2 regions of the Massilia sp. IC2-476 genome follow, and region 1 is predicted to be linked to the other one. Evidence: predicted binding sites of a transcription regulator. Region 1 holds the regulator's gene; the other holds the start of a gene.
The links. Region 1 encodes FliA, which starts transcription of late flagellar genes. Its sites were predicted from a motif close to CTAAAGTTTNNNNNNNNNNNGCCGNTA; they were not measured.
Positions count from the first base shown of each region.

Region 2: a site for FliA is predicted at 3,850-3,876, ahead of LK539_RS08325 (flagellar protein FliT). Genes of this name have one in related genera too.

Region 1 is NZ_JAJFER010000001.1:600,251-610,305, reverse strand. It holds gene LK539_RS02810 (aromatic ring-hydroxylating dioxygenase subunit alpha) at 1-825, shown strand, start outside; gene LK539_RS02805 (SDR family NAD(P)-dependent oxidoreductase) at 822-1,559, shown strand; gene LK539_RS02800 (hypothetical protein) at 1,561-2,181, shown strand; gene LK539_RS02795 (alpha/beta fold hydrolase) at 2,178-2,813, shown strand; gene flhF (flagellar biosynthesis protein FlhF) at 2,936-4,351, shown strand; gene LK539_RS02785 (antiactivator of flagellar biosynthesis FleN protein) at 4,344-5,162, shown strand; gene LK539_RS02780 (RNA polymerase sigma factor FliA) at 5,199-5,930, shown strand; gene LK539_RS02775 (flagellar motor protein) at 5,912-6,655, shown strand; gene motD (flagellar motor protein MotD) at 6,671-7,426, shown strand; gene LK539_RS02765 (hypothetical protein) at 7,473-7,973, shown strand; gene LK539_RS02760 (vanadium-dependent haloperoxidase) at 8,189-9,712, shown strand; gene LK539_RS02755 (M35 family metallo-endopeptidase) at 9,756-10,055, opposite strand, start outside.
Region 2 is NZ_JAJFER010000002.1:766,654-773,171, reverse strand. It holds gene LK539_RS08335 (M13 family metallopeptidase) at 1-932, opposite strand, end outside; gene LK539_RS08330 (M1 family metallopeptidase) at 975-3,590, opposite strand; gene LK539_RS08325 (flagellar protein FliT) at 3,928-4,209, shown strand; gene LK539_RS08320 (HDOD domain-containing protein) at 4,410-5,381, opposite strand; gene LK539_RS08315 (FimV family protein) at 5,762-6,518, opposite strand, start outside.

The DNA.
Region 1 (10,055 bases):
TGCCTTCACCGCGCCAACCTGATCGACCCGCCCGGCCGGGGTAACCGGCCGTTTCGCTGCGCCTACCACGCCTGGCAATACGACGCCGACGGGACGCTCGAGCGCGCGCCCTTGGCGAACCAGGAATGTATCGGCCGCCGGCAGTTGCAGTCGTATGCGACTGTCGAGAACCGCGGGATGGTGTTCGTGGCGCCCGAAGGCGAGCTCGATCCGGGCACCGGTGTCGCGGCCCTGGACGCAATCGGCTTCGAGCTCGGTGAAAGCTTCCACAGCGAGACGCTGGAGCATGGCGCGAACTGGAAGTTCCTGGTCGAGAATGTGATCGAAGCCTACCATGTGTCGATCGTGCACGAGTCCAGCTTTGTGCCGACCGGGATCTCGTCGACATCCCGGTCCACGAACCAGTTCTTCGGCCGCGATTCCTGCGCCCATACGGCGAACAAGAACCAGGATGGCAGCAAGGGCCGGCTGATCCCGGGAGCGACAGGAGACTACCTGCACGCCTATATCTTCCCGAACCTGTTCGTGTCGATCACGGGCGGCCTCGTGGGATTCATCTCGCACTTCAAGCCCCAGTCGGCCGGACAGACGCTACTGGAATGGGAGTTGTTCGAAACCCCGCTGCTGATGGCGCAAAAGACAGCGGTGCGCAACTACATCAAACAGCAGGCCATCGACTTTACCCGCAAGGTGCTGGGCGAAGACCTGGTCGTGCTAAATAACTCCCAGATCGGTATCCGCCATGCGCGCGGCCCCCATCAGCTGCAGGAGATCGAAGGGCGGCTGGCACATTTTCACGAAACCTATTTGCGGATGATGTCATGAACTTGAGCGGGAAACGCGTGCTGGTGACCGGGGCCACCTCGGGGATCGGCCTGGCCACGGCGCGCTGCCTGGTCGATATGGGCGCCGAAGTGTGGGGACTGGGCCGCAATGCCGAACGCCTCGAGGCGCTGGCGGCAGGGGGCCTTGGGGGCGGCAATGCTTTGGCCTTCGACATGCTGGACTTTGACGCCTACCGCGATTTCGTGGCCCGCTTGCCGGGATTTGACGGGGTAGTGCATTCGGCGGGTATCGTGGAGAACGCCCCGATACGTTACTTCTCCCTCGAAAAATACGAGCGGATCACCGCGACGAACCAGACGGCCCCATTGCTGCTGACGTCCGAACTGGTGCGCGCATCGAAGCTCAACCCGAAGGGATCGGTTGTCTTCGTGTCGTCGATCAGCGGCACCAGCATTGGCACGAAAGGCATTTCAGCCTATGCGGCAAGCAAGGCGGCACTGGTCGGCATGTCGAAGGTGCTGGCCCTGGAGCTTGCCCCGAAGCTCATCCGGGTTAACTGCGTGTCGCCCGGGATGGTGAACACCGAGCTGGTGGACAACCTGAGCTCCTTCTCGGAGGAGGCCAAGAAAATCGACCTGGCCAAATACCCGTTGGGTAACAGGTACGCGGAGCCGCGCGAGGTGGCAGGCGTGATCGCTTTCCTGGTTTCCGACCATGCGTCGTTCATGACAGGCCAGAACCTGGTTGTGGACGGCGGCTACTCGGTGCAATAGCATGAAAAAATATGTATTGGCCGCAGCAGGGGGATTTGGCCGCGAAATAGCGGCCTGGCTCCCGTCGTATGCGAGCGGAAACGTCGTCTGCGGTTTCGTCGACGACGTCAAACCGGCCGAGCAGGTGCTTGGGCGCATCGACACCCACGCCATCGTCCCGGACGCGGACTATCTCGTTTGTCTCGGCAACGGCGCCGACCGGATCGCGGTCGGCGAGCGCTTGCTCGCCCGCGGTGCGCGCATGGGAACCATGGTGGCGCCGATGGGTCTTTATGCATCCGACGTGACGCAGGTCCCCGGCGGTATGTTCCTCGGTGTCTGCAGCATTTCCTCCACCGTCGAGGTCGGCCGCTTCGTCCTGGTCCAGGGCTTCGCGTGCATCGGCCACGACGTCGTGCTGGAGGAAGGCGTCACCGTCAGTTCGCATGTCTTCATCGGCGGCGGCGCCCACATCGGGCGCAATGTCACCATCCATCCGCACGCCAGCATCCTGCCGGATGTGCGCGTGGGCGAGGGGGCGGTCATCGGTGCCGGCTCGATCGTCACCAAGGACGTGCCGCCCCATGTCACGGTGTTTGGCAGCCCGGCGAAGGTGATCGCCGTCCACCGATCGGGCGAGTGACGCCTTTGCTCCAGGTTCAAACGCTGCGGCGGCGCGCGCCTGCCCAGGTGGTGCTGATCCACGGCCTGTTCACCAACAGCGCGTTCTGGCTACCTTACCTGGAACGCTTCGCCGATTTCCAGCTGACCCTGGTCAGCGTGGATTACGACGCGCTGCTCCGCTCAAGCGACGCTCCCGGCGAGTTGGCAGCGAAGATCGATGCGCATATCGGCGACAAGCCGGCGCATCTGATTGCGCATTCCTTTGGTTGTTGGCTTGCCATGTACCTGCAAACCAGCTTCCTTTCACGCTCGTTTATTTGCCCGACCTTCGCCAGCCAGAGTTTCGACCGTGAGGCATTCTGTTCCCAGATTGGCCAACTGACGACGGTAGACATGGCCTCCGTGTCCTCCCTGGTCGACCGGGCGGTGGCTTTCAAGCAGACCAGGTCTGCCGATCTTCGCTACCTGCCGGACGATGCCTTCTACCTGCCTGAGGACGATCCCTTTTTCCGCTATGTCGAACGGCTGGAATGTGGGAATACCTATGCGTATCGCGGCGGACACTTCGACTTGAGCTGGCCCCTGGCCGCCATCGCGGCCAATTCACCTGACGTATCTGCTGGCGCCACGCTCCCAGCGTCGGTGAAATAACAGGCTTTTCCCATCCTTTTCGCTCGATGGTTTCCTTGCGGCATCGCCAATAATGCTGACTATGGACGGGCAATTGCGCCCGCAGCAAACATAGAACAGCTGATTGAAGTGCGGAGAAAACGATGAACGTGAAGAAATTTACAGCGGCTACTTCCCGTGACGCCTTGCGCAAGGTGCGCGAGGCGCTCGGCCCTGACGCGGTCATCCTCTCCAACCGTCCGGTCGACGGCGTGGTCGAGATCCTCGCCCTGGACAACGACGACGTCGCTTCGCTGGCTTCGCCAGCCATCGAAGAGCCGCAGGCCCCCAGCTTCGCCGCCTTCGACAACGACTTCGACCCGGAACCGGTCTTCACCCGCGCCCCGGCCCCGGCCCCGCGCGCTGCCGCCGCACCAGCCAGGCTGGACCCGTTCGCCGGCCAGCCGTATGTGGAACGCCGCGCCGCCCCGGTAGCGGAACCGGAAGTGCCGCCGACCTACGTCAACCGCCGCGCCCCGGCGCCGGAAGCAACGGTCGACATGGCCGCCATGACCCAGATGATGAGCGCCGCCATCGCCCAGGCGAAGGAATCGGCCGCGGTGGAAATGAGCGGCATGATGAACGAGATCCGCGCCATGCGCGGCCTGATGGAAACCCAGCTGGCCGAGCTGTCCTGGAACGCCACCGCCCAGCGCGAGCCGCAGAAAGCCGCCGTGCTGCGCGAGCTGCTGGCCGCCGGCTTCTCGGCCACCCTGGCGCGCTACCTGATCGACAAGATGCCGGCCACGAAGGACGCGGCCGAAGCCCTGCGCTGGATCAAGACCGTCCTGGCGCGCAACCTGACCACCATCGCCAACGAAGACGACCTCCTGAACCGCGGCGGCGTGTTCGCCCTGGTAGGCCCGACCGGCGTCGGCAAGACCACCACCACCGCCAAGCTGGCCGCGCGCTGCGTGATGCGCCACGGCCCGGACAAGCTGGCCCTGATCACCACCGATGCCTATCGTATCGGCGGCCACGAGCAGCTGCGCATCTACGGCAAGATCCTGGGCGTGATGGTGCACTCGGTGAAGGACGAGGCCGACCTGCGCATCGCCCTAAAGGAACTCAAGAACAAGCACACCGTGCTGATCGACACCATCGGCATGTCGCAGCGCGACCAGATGGTGACCGAACAGGTGGCCATGCTGAGCGAATCGGGCGCCGACGTGAAGCGCCTGCTGTGCCTGAACGCGACCTCGACCAACGAGACCCTGAACGAAGTGGTGCGTGCTTATCAAGGCTCGGGCCTGGCCGGCTGCATCATGACCAAGCTGGACGAAGCTGCTTCGATCGGCAACGTGCTCGACGTGGTCATCCGCCAGAAGCTGAACCTGCACTACATCTCGAACGGCCAGCGCGTGCCGGAAGACCTGCACCTGGCCGACCGCGCCATGCTGATCGACCGCGCCTTCCGCAACACCAGGAATAGCGCCGCCCAGTTCGGCGACGCCGACCTGCCGCTGATGATGGCGGCAGCTGCCGCCGACCGTTCGCTGCGCGAGGTGCACCTTGGCTAGTTTCGATTTCGACCAGGCCGAAGGCCTGCGCCGGATGCTGCAGGGCCCGCGCCCGCGCATCGTGACCTTCCTTTCCGCCACCCCTGAAGACGACAAGGGCGCGATGCTGGTCAACCTGGGCGCCTCGCTGGCCCAGACCGGCAACGAAGTCCTGATCGTCGATGCCTGCGAACGCGACTACGGCGTGGCGCGCCGCCTGGGCCTGTCCCGCGGCGCGACGCTGGCCAACGTGGCGCGCCAGGAGTGCGGCCTGAACCAGGTGCTGCACGCGGTGCCGCAGGGCTTTTCCGTGGCCTCGCTCGGCGAAGCGATCGGCAACACCGACGCACGCCGCCTGGCCAAGACTTTCGACGTGCTGGTCAAGCAGGCCGGCATCGTGATGGTCGACGGCGAACTGGGCCCGGATGGCGAATTCCCGCTGCCCCTGATGGCCAGTTCCGAGATCGTGGTGCAGGTCGGCACGTCCGCCGCCTCGATCACGAATGCCTACGCGCTGATCAAGCGCCTGTCGCAGCAGCTGGGCCGCCGTCCCTTCGGCATCCTCGTGACCGGCGCGACAGAGGCGGAGGCCAAGGTGGTATACGATAATATGTCTACCGCGGCAACACGTTACCTGGCAGTGAGCCTCAGTTCGATGGGCTCGGTGCCGGCCGACGAATACCTGCACCGGGCCGCGCGCCTGGGCCGGGCGGTGGTCGATGCCTTCCCGCTGGCGGGGGCCTCGGTCGCCTTCCGGCGCCTGGCGGGCAAGTTCGCGCTGCACGCGATGCCCGGACTGGGCAGGGGAGGCAGCGCACATGTCGGGCATTAAGAAGAACACGAAACGCGGGAAAGATAAGCAGAACGCATGTACACGGTCAAAGGGAAAGCGGACAAGAACCATTTGCTGACGGAGCACATGCCGTTGGTGAAGCGTCTTGCCCACCACATGAAGGCCAAGCTGCCGCCTTCGGTGGAAGTCGATGACCTGGTCCAGGCCGGCATGATCGGCCTGCTCGATGCGATCAACCGCTACGAGGACAACCACGGCGCCCAGTTCGAGACCTATGCGGTCTTGCGCATCCGCGGCGCCATGCTGGACGAGCTGCGCAACAGCGACTGGATGCCGCGCTCGACGCGCCAGAACATGCGCAAGGTCGAAGCCGCGATGGAGGCGCTGCAGCAGCGCCTGGGCCGTCCGGCCAGCGAATCCGAGATCGCCAAATCGCTCAAGATGTCGCTCGCCGACTACCAGGAGATGCTGGGCGACTCGGGCGGCCACCAGCTGCTGTACTACGAAGACTTCCACGACGAGGAAGGCGGCAGCGACGGCTTCCTCGACCGCTATGCGGTGGACGACGACGATCCGCTGCGCAGCCTGCTCGATACGGGCTTCCGCCAGGCCGTGATCGACGCCATCGACAACCTGCCGCCGCGCGAGAAGATGCTGATGGGCCTGTATTACGAAGAAGAGCTCAACCTGAAGGAAATCGGCGCCGTCATGGGGGTGAGCGAATCGCGGGTGTCGCAGCTGCACACCCAGGCGGTGTCGCGCCTGCGCGCCGCACTCAAGGAGCAGTTGTGGACTGGGCCAGCGTAGCCGGCCTGGTGCTCGCGATCGCGGGCGTGCTGGTCGGGCATACGCTCGACGGCGGCCGCTTCGCGTCGCTGATCCAGCCGGCGGCCTTTGCCATCGTGGTGATCGGCACCGCGGGCGCCGTGCTGCTGCAGAGCGAGCGGCGCAGCTTCATGCTGGGTCTCTCCATGCTGCGCTGGGTGTTCTTCCCGCCACCCTCCGGCCGCGACAAGCTGTCGCGCGAGATCGCGCTGTGGAGCCTGTCCGCGCGGCGCGACGGCCTGCTCTCGCTCGAGCAGTACATGGCCACGAAAGATAAATTCATCCAGAAGGGCCTGCGCCTGGTGGTGGACGGCATCGCCCCCGAAAAGATCCGCAGCCTGCTGGAAAGCGAAATCACGGCCTACGAATTCTCGCAGCGCCAGGCGGCGCGCATCTGGGAATCCGCCGCTGGTTATGCGCCGACCATCGGCATCCTGGGTGCGGTGCTGGGCCTGATCCACGTGATGGAAAACCTGTCCGATCCCTCGCGCCTGGGCTCGGGCATCGCGGTGGCCTTCGTCTCCACCGTGTACGGCGTGGGCCTGGCCAACCTGTTCTTCTACCCGGTCGGGAACAAGCTCAAGGCCATCGTCAGCGACAAGGTGGCCCAGTACGAAATCCTCGCCGAAGTCTTCCACGATCTCGCCACCGGCGACCACACCCGCGTGGTCGACGAACGGGTGGCGAGCCTGCTCACGCGCCACTGACGGGGTGACCAGGCCATGGCGCGCAAACGCTACGACGAGGGAACAGGAGCCGAACACCACGAGCGCTGGCTGATCTCCTACGCCGACTTCATCACCCTGCTGTTCGCCTTTTTCGTGGTGATGTACGCGATCTCGATCGTCAACGAGGGCAAGTACGCGGTGCTGTCCGAAGCCCTGGGCGACGCCTTCGGCGGGCGCCAGGTCGCGCCCCAGGCCTATACCAGCGTCGAGCCGGTGCTGCCGCTGTCGCACATCGTGAACCGCAAGCGCATCGAGGCTGCAAAGCGCGAGCGCGAGCGCATGCAAACCCTGGCGAAAGACCTGAATGCGACCCTGCTGCCGCTGGTGAAGTCGGGGCAGGTCAGGGTGACGCAGAATGCGCGCGGGATCGGCATCGAACTCAATGCCAGCGTGCTGTTCGCGCAAGGGGAGGCGACCCTGCAGCAGGACGCGCGCGAGGTGCTGGGCCAGGTGGCGGGATTGCTGAAGAACGATCCGCACCGGATCGAGGTCGAAGGGCATACCGACAACACGCCTATCGCCAGCGACAAGTACGCGTCGAACTGGGAATTGTCGGTGGTGCGCGCGGCCAGCGTGGTGCGCCTGTTCATCGAGAACGGGATTGCGGATGCGCGCCTGTCGGCCATCGGCCACGGCGCCACGCGTCCGGTTGCCGCCAACGATACTCCGGCCGGCCAGGCGCGCAACCGCCGGGTGGCCGTGATGATCCTGGCGTCGGTGCCGGAAGCCCTGCCAGTCGGGGTGCAATAATCTTTCATTTTAGTGCTTGGTTTGAAATAATATTTCAGGACTTTCCATGCATGCCAAACGGTTCCTGCCACCGCTGCTGCTCGCCCTCGGGGGCCTCGTGAGTACCGTCGGCGCCGTCGAGACCGAGCAGACTGTCCAGCACCGCCTGGAAGTCGAGACCGAAGGGGGCAGGGTGAAAGTGCGCCTGCTGGTCGAGAACCACGGCGAGACCACGATCTACGTGCCGCGCGAAGTGGCCGCCGGCGACGAGCTGACCGGTCCGCGCTTCGATGTGCGCGAAGTCCGCGCCGGCAAGGCCGGCCAGCCGCTGGCCTATACCGGCATGATGGTCAAGCGCGCTCCGCTGACGGCCGCCGACTGGCAGGCCGTGGCGCCGCACAGCATGCACATGAACACCATCGACATCACCCCCACCTACGCGTTCAGGAAGGGGAAGGGCAGCTACGAGATCCGCTACGACGGTCCCTGGCTGCCGGACACGGCGCAGCTCGACGCGATCCGCCAGAGTCCCGCAGCGCCGCTGCGCTTCAGCTTCACGGGCCGCTGAAGCTGTCCTGCGAGACATGTAAAAACGCAAGAAAATCCAGGTTCTTGCGTCAAGCCAACGCCGGCTCGGTGCCGGCTGGCATCCCTCCTGTGGTCAATCAATTGTCCTGACGCTTGCGCTTGTGAGCCGGTGGGCCGGCTTGTACTGTCGAGCCAACCAGTTCGCTTACCTCGCCGGCTTCATCCCGGAGCCGGGTCCACCACCGGAGTACCACCATGACATCGCGCATCAGGATCCTGCTCTGTGTCCTCGCCATGCCGGCCCTGGCCGCCAGCGCTTCCCCGCCGCCCAGCTTCTCCGCGCCGCCGCCCATGCCCGTGCAGTACCTGACCCAGCCCGACTCGAAGGAGCCGCTATGGCGCTACGCGGCCCCGAACGGCGCCAATCCGGCGCTGCGGCTGGCCTACTGGAACGAGCTGGCGCAGCGGGTGCAGGGCTACGACCACACGCCCCCGAGCCGGCCAGGTGCGACCTCGCCGATGCCGGAGCAGATGGGCCGCACCCGCGTCAGCCGCGTGTTCGCGATCGTCCACATCGCCATGCACGACGCGCTGGCCGCGATCTGCGGCCAATACCGGCCGTATGTCGGCCCGCTCCCGGCCTATCCCGACAGCTCGCGCGACGCCGCCATCGCCCAGGCCGCGCACGACACCCTCGCGGCGCTGTACCCGCGCCAGGCCGCGCGCATCGCTGCCTGGCTGCGCGACGACCTGGCGCGCCTGCCGGACGGCCGCGCCAAGCTGAACGGCATCGAGGTCGGCCGCCGCGCCGCCGCCGCCATCCTGGCGCTGCGCGCCAATGACGGCAGCTACCAGCGCGAACCGGTGGTGGGGCAGGACTATCCGCTGCACAAGGAGCCGGGCAAGTGGCGCCCCGACCCGGTGAGCCGGATCCCGTATGCGGTCGGCGCCTGGTGGGGCCGGGTAAAACCCTTCGTGATCCCGTCAGCCAGCCAGTTCCGCCCGGCGCCGCCGCCGGCCTTGAACAGCAGTGCCTATACCCAGGCATTCAACGAAGTGAAGCAGCTGGGCGGCGATGGCGTCCGGACGCCCACCCGGCGCACGCCGGACCAGACCGTAACCGGCATTTTCTGGGGCTACGACAGCGGGGCCTGGCTCGGCACGCCCGTGCGCATGTACAACCAGATCGCGCTCCAGCTGCTGCTCAGGAAGACGTCCGATCCGATGGAGCTGGCGCGCGCGCTGGCCCTGGTGAACGTGGCGATCGCCGACGCCACCATCGCCGGCTGGGACGCCAAGTACCACTACGACTTCTGGCGTCCGGTACACGGGGTGCGCGAAGCCAGCCCGGGCAGCGGCCCGACCGGCAGGGGGGACGGCAACCCGGACACCCAGGGCGACCCGAACTGGACGCCGCTCGGTTCGCCGGCCAGCAACCTGACCGGCCCCGACTTCACGCCCTCGTTCCCGTCCTATCCGTCCGGCCACGCGAGCCTGGGCGGAGCCCTGTTCCATACCTTGCGCCGGCTGTACGGCGACAACCAGCCCTTCAGCTTCGTCTCCGACGAATTCAATGGCGTCACGCGCGACAACAACGGCCGGGTGCGGCCGAAGATTTCGCGCAGCTACCGCAACCTGAGCCATGCGGAAGAGGAGGGCGCGCAAAGCCGCATCTACCTTGGCGTGCACTGGCAGTTCGACAAGCAGGCGGGAATCGCGATGTCGCACCGGGTGGCGGACTATGTCGTCCAGCGCGGGCTGGCGCCGCCGGCGCGCTAGGAAGGGACATGGCGCGGCAAGGGCCGCGCCATTGGAACGCAGCTTAGTTCAGCGCCGGGGTGTTCTCGGCGAAGTACTCGTGCGAGTCGGCGTTGTCGACGGCCTGGGCCGGGTTGCTGATCGCCAGGCTGGCGGCGCCCGACTGGCCATACACGTGGTCATCGGTGCCCGCCACCACGTTGAAGTGGCTCATCTCGTGCACCAGGGTGCCGCCCTTCGAATCGGTGCCCGTCATCGGCGCCGACCAGAAGGCCTTGCAGACGTAGATCTTGTACGGCTGGGTCGGATACACGTAGGCGTAATAGTTCTGGTTGCAGCCGCAATCCACGGTCACCGGCTTGTT
Region 2 (6,518 bases), on a different contig from region 1:
CTTGCCACCTGCTGGGCCGCGCCCTTGATGGCGCCCGGGTGGTAGGCAATGAAGCGGTCCTGGCCGGACAGGCGCGCACCCTGCATGAAGGCGTTCCAGTCCATGCCGGGCGCCTTGGCCGTGAAGTCCTTCATGGTCCACGGGTTGTTGGCCTTCTGGATGTCGGCGGATTCCTCGCGGCTGGCGTGGCTCTGGGCCAGTTCCGACTCGAGGGCGAAGATCTTGGCCGCGCGCGCTTCGGCGTTGTCGTAGCCGGCCAGTTTGAGCATCGCGCCGATGTACTGCTGGTACTTGGTGCGCAGCTCGGCCATCTTCGGGCTGTTGTCGAGGTAGTAGGCGCGGTCAGGCAGGCCGATGCCGCCCTGGAGGATGTAGGGCACGTTGCGCGACGGCTCGGTCAGGCCCTGGTTGATCCACACACCGAACAGGTTCGGGGTGTTGAAGTTGGTGGCATTGAGCGGGTCGACGTCGGCGCGCAGGAACTCGCCCAGCACGCGCGACAGGGCCGCGCGGTCCTTGATTGCTTCGATCTTCGCCAGGCGCGGCTTGAGCGCGTTCAGGCCGGCGGACTCGATCGCCGCTTCGTTCATGTAAGCCTTGTAGAAGTCGGCCACCTTGCGCGCCTCGGCATTGGCGGACTTGCTGCTGCCGGCTTCCTCGATCAGCTTGACGATGCGGGCATTGGTCTCCTCGGCCAGCGCATACATCGAACCCCAGGCGCCGCGGTCGGCCGGGATCTCGGTCTTGGCCATCCACTCGCCATTGGCCCAGGCATAGAAGTCGTCGCCCGGCAGCATGGTGGCGGCGGCCGGCTTGGTCTGGGCAGTGCCGGCGGCGGCTTGTTCGGCCGCGTGCAGCGGGGCAAAGGCGAACGCGGCGCCGCACAGCGCCAGGGTGACGGCGGTCTTGATCGGAGTCCAGCTGGTTTTCATAGATTCCCTTCTCTGTGGTGTGTCTCGTGAATCGGTTTTGTTTTATTGCAGGGCTGCCCGCACCTGCGGCAGCAGGCGGGCCTTCTGGTCGGCGCGGATGCGCACGCCATTGCCGACGCGCTCGGCTTCGACAACGCCATCGGGGCCGAAGTTCTTGCGCATATAGGCTTCCATCATCTCGGCATGCGCCGGGTTGGCGGACGAGGCGACGATACCGGCGAACATGCTGTTGCGCCCAAGCGCTTCCATGTTGTTCAGCAGCGCTTCGCGGTTGGCGACTGCGAAGTTCCAGGTCTGGTCGAGGTGCTCATTGGCGACGCCGCCCAGGATGTAGGGAGTCAGGTCGGGCGGGGTTTGCGGCGACAGCAGCAGGCCCAGGGTGCGCGCCGCCAGCGCCGGGTCCTGCACGCCCGTCAGCGCGCGGCCGAAGCGGTTGCGCTCCTCGCTGGTCGGGGCGTTGGCGGCGCGTGCGGCCAGGGCCTCGTAGGTGGCGGCGTCGGCGTAGCGGCCGGCGGTGCCGGTGACGAAGTCGATCATTGACGGCGGCACCGAGGATGGGTCCTGCAAATAGCGCGCGAAGCGGGCCTTGCCCTCCTCGATCGCGCGCGGGTCGCCCGCGCGTGCCAGGGCGGTGGCCAGCGTGCCGCGCAGCTGGCTGTCCTCGGCCGTTTCACCCGGCTTTTCGTCCCAGCCCAGCTTGTCCATTTTCGGGCGCATGAACTCCAGCAGGAAGCGGCGGATCAGGGCCTGCTCAGGCTCGCCGCGCGCCAGCGAGTCCAGGGTGCGCAGGTTCGACAGGATCGAATCCCAGACCGCCATGCGCGGCTCATCGCCGTAGCTGCGGACCAGTTTCAGGTAGCCGTCCAGCCCCATGCGTCCGTTTGAAGCGAAGCTCCAGGTATCGGTGAGCAGCTTCAGGCGGGTGCTGTCCGGCAGGCGCGGCGCCTGCTCGGCCAGGGCGCGGAAGCTGGCCGGGTCATACTGGACGCGGAAGTAGCCGACGCTGTACGGATCGACCACCAGCGCGCCCTCGCAGCCGGCCTGGGTGATCGTGGTGCTGGGGCCGGACAGCAGCGTGTACCAGGCCTTGCCGTTGACGGTGCCGACCTGCAGCGGCACGTTCCACAGGCGCTGCTGCTTCGGCGGCTCGTCGAGACGGTACTGTTCCTGCGACAGCGTGACCTTGCGCTTGCCCTCTTCGCAGGCCTGCTCGACCTTGATCAAGGGGAAGCCCGGCTGCAGGGTCCAGTCCGAAGCGAGCTTCTCGACCGGCTTGCCGGACGCTTTTTCCAGCGCCGCCCACAGGTCGGCGGAAGTGGTATTGGAGTACTGGTGCTTCGCCATGTAGGCGCGCATGCCCTTGCGGAAGGGTTCTTCGCCCAGATAGGCTTCCAGCATGCGCAGGAAGGCCTGGCCCTTCATGTAGGTGATCGCGTCAAACGCGGCGGCGGCCTGCTCTTCGGTATCGATGCGGGTCTGGATCGGGTGGGTGGTCTTGCGCGCGTCCAGGTTCATCACGTATTCGCGCTCGGCCATGGCTTCCAGGTAGGGCCGCCATTCGGGATGGAAGTGGTGAGTGGCCTTGGCCGCCATCCACGAAGCAAAGCCTTCGTTGAGCCAGAGGTTGTCCCACCAGGCCATGGTGACGAGGTTGCCGAACCACTGGTGCGCCACTTCGTGCGCGTTGATGTTGAAGGTGAACTTCTTGACCTTTTCCGGGCTCTTCTTCGGGTCGTAGAGCAGGGTCGGCTCGTTGTAGACCACCGCGCCCCAGTTTTCCATCGCGCCGTTGAAGCCGCCGGGAATGGCGATCTGGTCGAGTTTCGGCAGCGGGTACGGGATGCCGAAGTAATTATTGTAGTAGCGCAGCAGGTCGCGGGTGGCGGCCAGCGGGAAGGTGGCCGAGCCCAGCTTGCCTTCGGTGGTGACGATGCCGATGTCGATGCCGTCCTGCTTGCTGGCGAGGCGCTCCAGTTCGCCCGCCACCAGCACCACCAGGTAGCTCGGCATCTTCGGCGTATTGCCGAAGCTGATGCGCTGCATGCCGCCGACGAGCTCTTCGCGTTTCTCGATCGGGGTAGTGGAATAGGCCTTGAAGTTGCCAGGGACGTCCACCGTCAGCCTGAAGCGGGCGCGGAAGGCCGGCTCGTCCCAGGTCGGGAGCATGCGGCGCGCGTCGGTCGGCGCCATGGTGGTGGCGATCAGTTTCTTTTCCTGGCTGCCGGCCTTGTAGTTCACGTAGAACAGGCCGCGTCCCTCGCGGTTGATCTGGCCGCGGAAAGCCAGCGCCAGTTCGTATTTACCGGGCGCCAGCGGTTGTGGCAGCTTGAAACGCAGCGTCTGCTGCTCCTTGTCGAGGATGGGCTCGAGTTTCAGCTTGCCGATGCCCTTGCCGCCCAGGCTGGCCTCGTCGATCTGCAGGTTGTCGGCATTCAGCATGATGGTCGAGGTCGGGCTCAGGACTTCGATCTCCACCGTCTGGGTGCCGCGGAAGGTATTGCCGGCGACGTCGGGCATGATGTGGGCCGCGTACTGCAGCGGAATCACGTCCTTCGGCAGCTTGCCCGGCGTGGCTGCGAAGGAAAACGGCGCCTCGGCCTGCGCCGTGGCGGCGGTCAGCGCGAACGCTGCCGCGGCGACGCTACGCGCGACTGGCATGTCTCTCATAAAAGTCTCTCTCTCGAATCTGTTTTTATTGGCGCGGCTGTTGCGCTCCATGGCGCAAGAACCCAGCATGCACTCTATGAAAGCCGGGCATGCGCTGCGCGCGAATTGCGACAGACTGCAAAAAACGGGGCCAGACTGCGCAAACCGGGGAATGGCGGGGGCATTCTGGACCACGCCGGAGGGATTGAACATGTATGACTGACAACATTCGTGGCAGCCGAAAAATTTTTAAAAATATTTTCGAAAAACCCTAAAGTTCCCAAAACCCAGACCGTAAATGCCTTAGATACCCGGCAATCCGGCCGGCGTGAATTGCCTTGGTGCTAACATGACCTCGAACGACGTCCTCTCGATGTACGAAAACCTCGCTGGCCTGAGCGGTCAGATGAAGGGCGCCGCCGAGGCTGGCGACTGGACCGGTTTCGACAAGCTGAACGTGCAGGCGTCGGTGGCTGCAGGCGCGGCAATCGGCGGCGTGCCGGCACTGGAAGGCAGCATGCGCCAGCGTAAGATCGACCTGCTCAAGCAGCTGATGGCCAATGACCGCGCGATTCGTGACGTGACCGAGCCGTGGATGGGGCAGCTGGACCGCGCGATGTGCGCACACTGATCCGGACGGATCGAGCATCGAAGGCACCTGCGGGTGCCTTTTTTGTTTGCCGTAGGGTGGGCGGCTCGTGCTCTGGTCCACCGGACCAGAGCACCCCACGCGGTCAGCGTTCGCCAGCACTGTCGCGACGTAATCAACCACACCCATTTCCGCGTGGGCGTTTGTAATTCCGGGCACTGCCCAGAATTACCCCGCCCACCCTACGAGTCCAGATTGCTCAGCTTCCCGAGGCAACGCCGCTGGTAGCCATTCAAGCCCTGGCTGACCAGCGCATCGTCCTCGTCGATCAGGCCGGCGTCGATCAGCAGCCGCAGCTTGGCGATCTGGTCGCCCTGGGCCAGCGCCTGCGACAGGCTCGAGCCAATCCCCTCTCCCGCTTCCACGATCGCATCGCCCACGGCTGGCGGGAAATCCCAGTGCGCCGCAATCACCGCCGACAACGCGCGGCTGCGCGCCAGCAGTTCGATGCCGAATTCCTCCGAGCGCGGCACCTTGCCGTTCTGGCAGATCCGGTCGGCCAGGCGGAAGGCGACCACCAGCCCCACGTCCTGTATCAGCCCGGCCAGGCAGGCTTCGAAGATATCGGCCGCCACGGCCGACGCCATCAGGCTGGCCGCGACGGCGCATTTCTCGGAATGGTTCCATATAAGCGGCGCGGCGCGGCGTGCGAAGCCGGCTTCGTGCAGCTTGATGACGGGACGGAAGGCGACCCGCGCCAGCAGCATGCGCAGGCCGTTCTGGCCCATCAGCATAATGGCCGCGTCCAGCGTCTTGATGGGGGTGGCAGGCCGGTAGTAGGCGCTGTTCGCTTCGCGCAGCACTTCCGCGACCAGCACCACGTCCTCGGCCAACTGGCTGGCCAGTTCGCCGGTGGACACGCTTTCGTCACGCAGGCTGCGCAGCAGCCGGGGGATCAGTTCGGGCACGCGCGGCACCAGTTCCGCCGCCACGGCGGGGTTCTGCGCCAGCGCGCTTATCTGCTCAAGGACCTGGCGTTCGGTGTCGGCCGGCGCGTCGAACACGGCCGGACCGGCCAGCCAGCGGTAATACAGGGCGTCGGTGCGGCCGCTGTCCGCCCCGCCCTCCTGCACGCCGGGCTGGGCAGCACCGGCTTGCGGCGTCGCCGTCTGCGCCTGCTCGCCGCTCAATAAACGATTGATCCAATTTTTCATAGTAGGCCCGGGTCTGTCCCGCATAGGGATTGTAGCCTGTCCGGCCGACTGGCGGCAGGCCGGATATGCACGCCACATGACAAGGCGCGCCGCGAAACAGGAGCCGGAAAAGAAAAAAGCGCCCGCGGGCGCTTTTGTCGATGTACCCGAGCGGAAGGCTCGGCTACGAAATTGGGGAGAGCGACCTCCAGGTATCTCCTGGCGTCGCCTCTTGCCGGTTGCATCCGGCGTTTGCTGCCGCAGTTGGCAGACAAACCGCTTCCGGACACAGGCGCTTCTTCAGCGTCACCTGCTTTCCGCGCCACGCTATCGGTGGTGGCTGCGCCAGGTCTCTGTGCCGTTTGTGATCTCGCGACCACGAAACCAGTATAGCGCAATTATCAGACTTGTGTAGACGACTCGTGCGCGCCCTCTTCCAGGGTCGGCTCGACCGTTGTTTTGGGCGCAGGCTTGCGCTTGAAGCGGGCCTTCAGGCGCGCCACCAGGCCGACCCGGGGCTCGACCGCGCGCCCCTTCGCCTTGCGGCGGCGCAGGACGATTGCCAGGACGGCCAGCAGGGCCAGCACGGCGGCGCCGGCGCCGGCCAGCGGCAGCCAGGACGTGTCCGGCTCAGGCGCAGGCTCAGGCTTTTTCTTCTTCAGCTTGTGCACCTTGACCGGCGGCACAACGGACGCCGGTGAGGCGCCCGCCGCCACCTGCAGCACCTTCACCTTGTCTTCCAGCTGGCCCAGCTGCTCGCGCAGCATGGCGTTCTTCGCCCCCAGCATGACGCAGGCGTCGACATCTTTCCGCACGACGGGGGTGCAGCTGGCGCCTTCCGGTGCCGCTGCAGGCTTCGCTGGCACGACTTCAGCCGGCTTGGGCGCTACAGCGACCGGCTTGGGCGCAGGCGCTGGTTTCGGCACAGGCGCTGGCTTTGGCGCTGGCTTTGGCGCCGGTTTTGGCGCGGGCTCCGCCTTGGCGACGACCGGCGGCGCGACCGGGACCGGTACCGGCGGCGGCGCCGGATTCGGATCCGGCGTCAGCCACAGGGTGGCCAGGCGCACGCTGCGCTGCGAGCCGTCGGCCAGTTCCAGGTAGAGGTGCAGGTGTTCGGTGTCCACCGTCCCCAGCGAGGTCACATGCAGGAACTGGCGC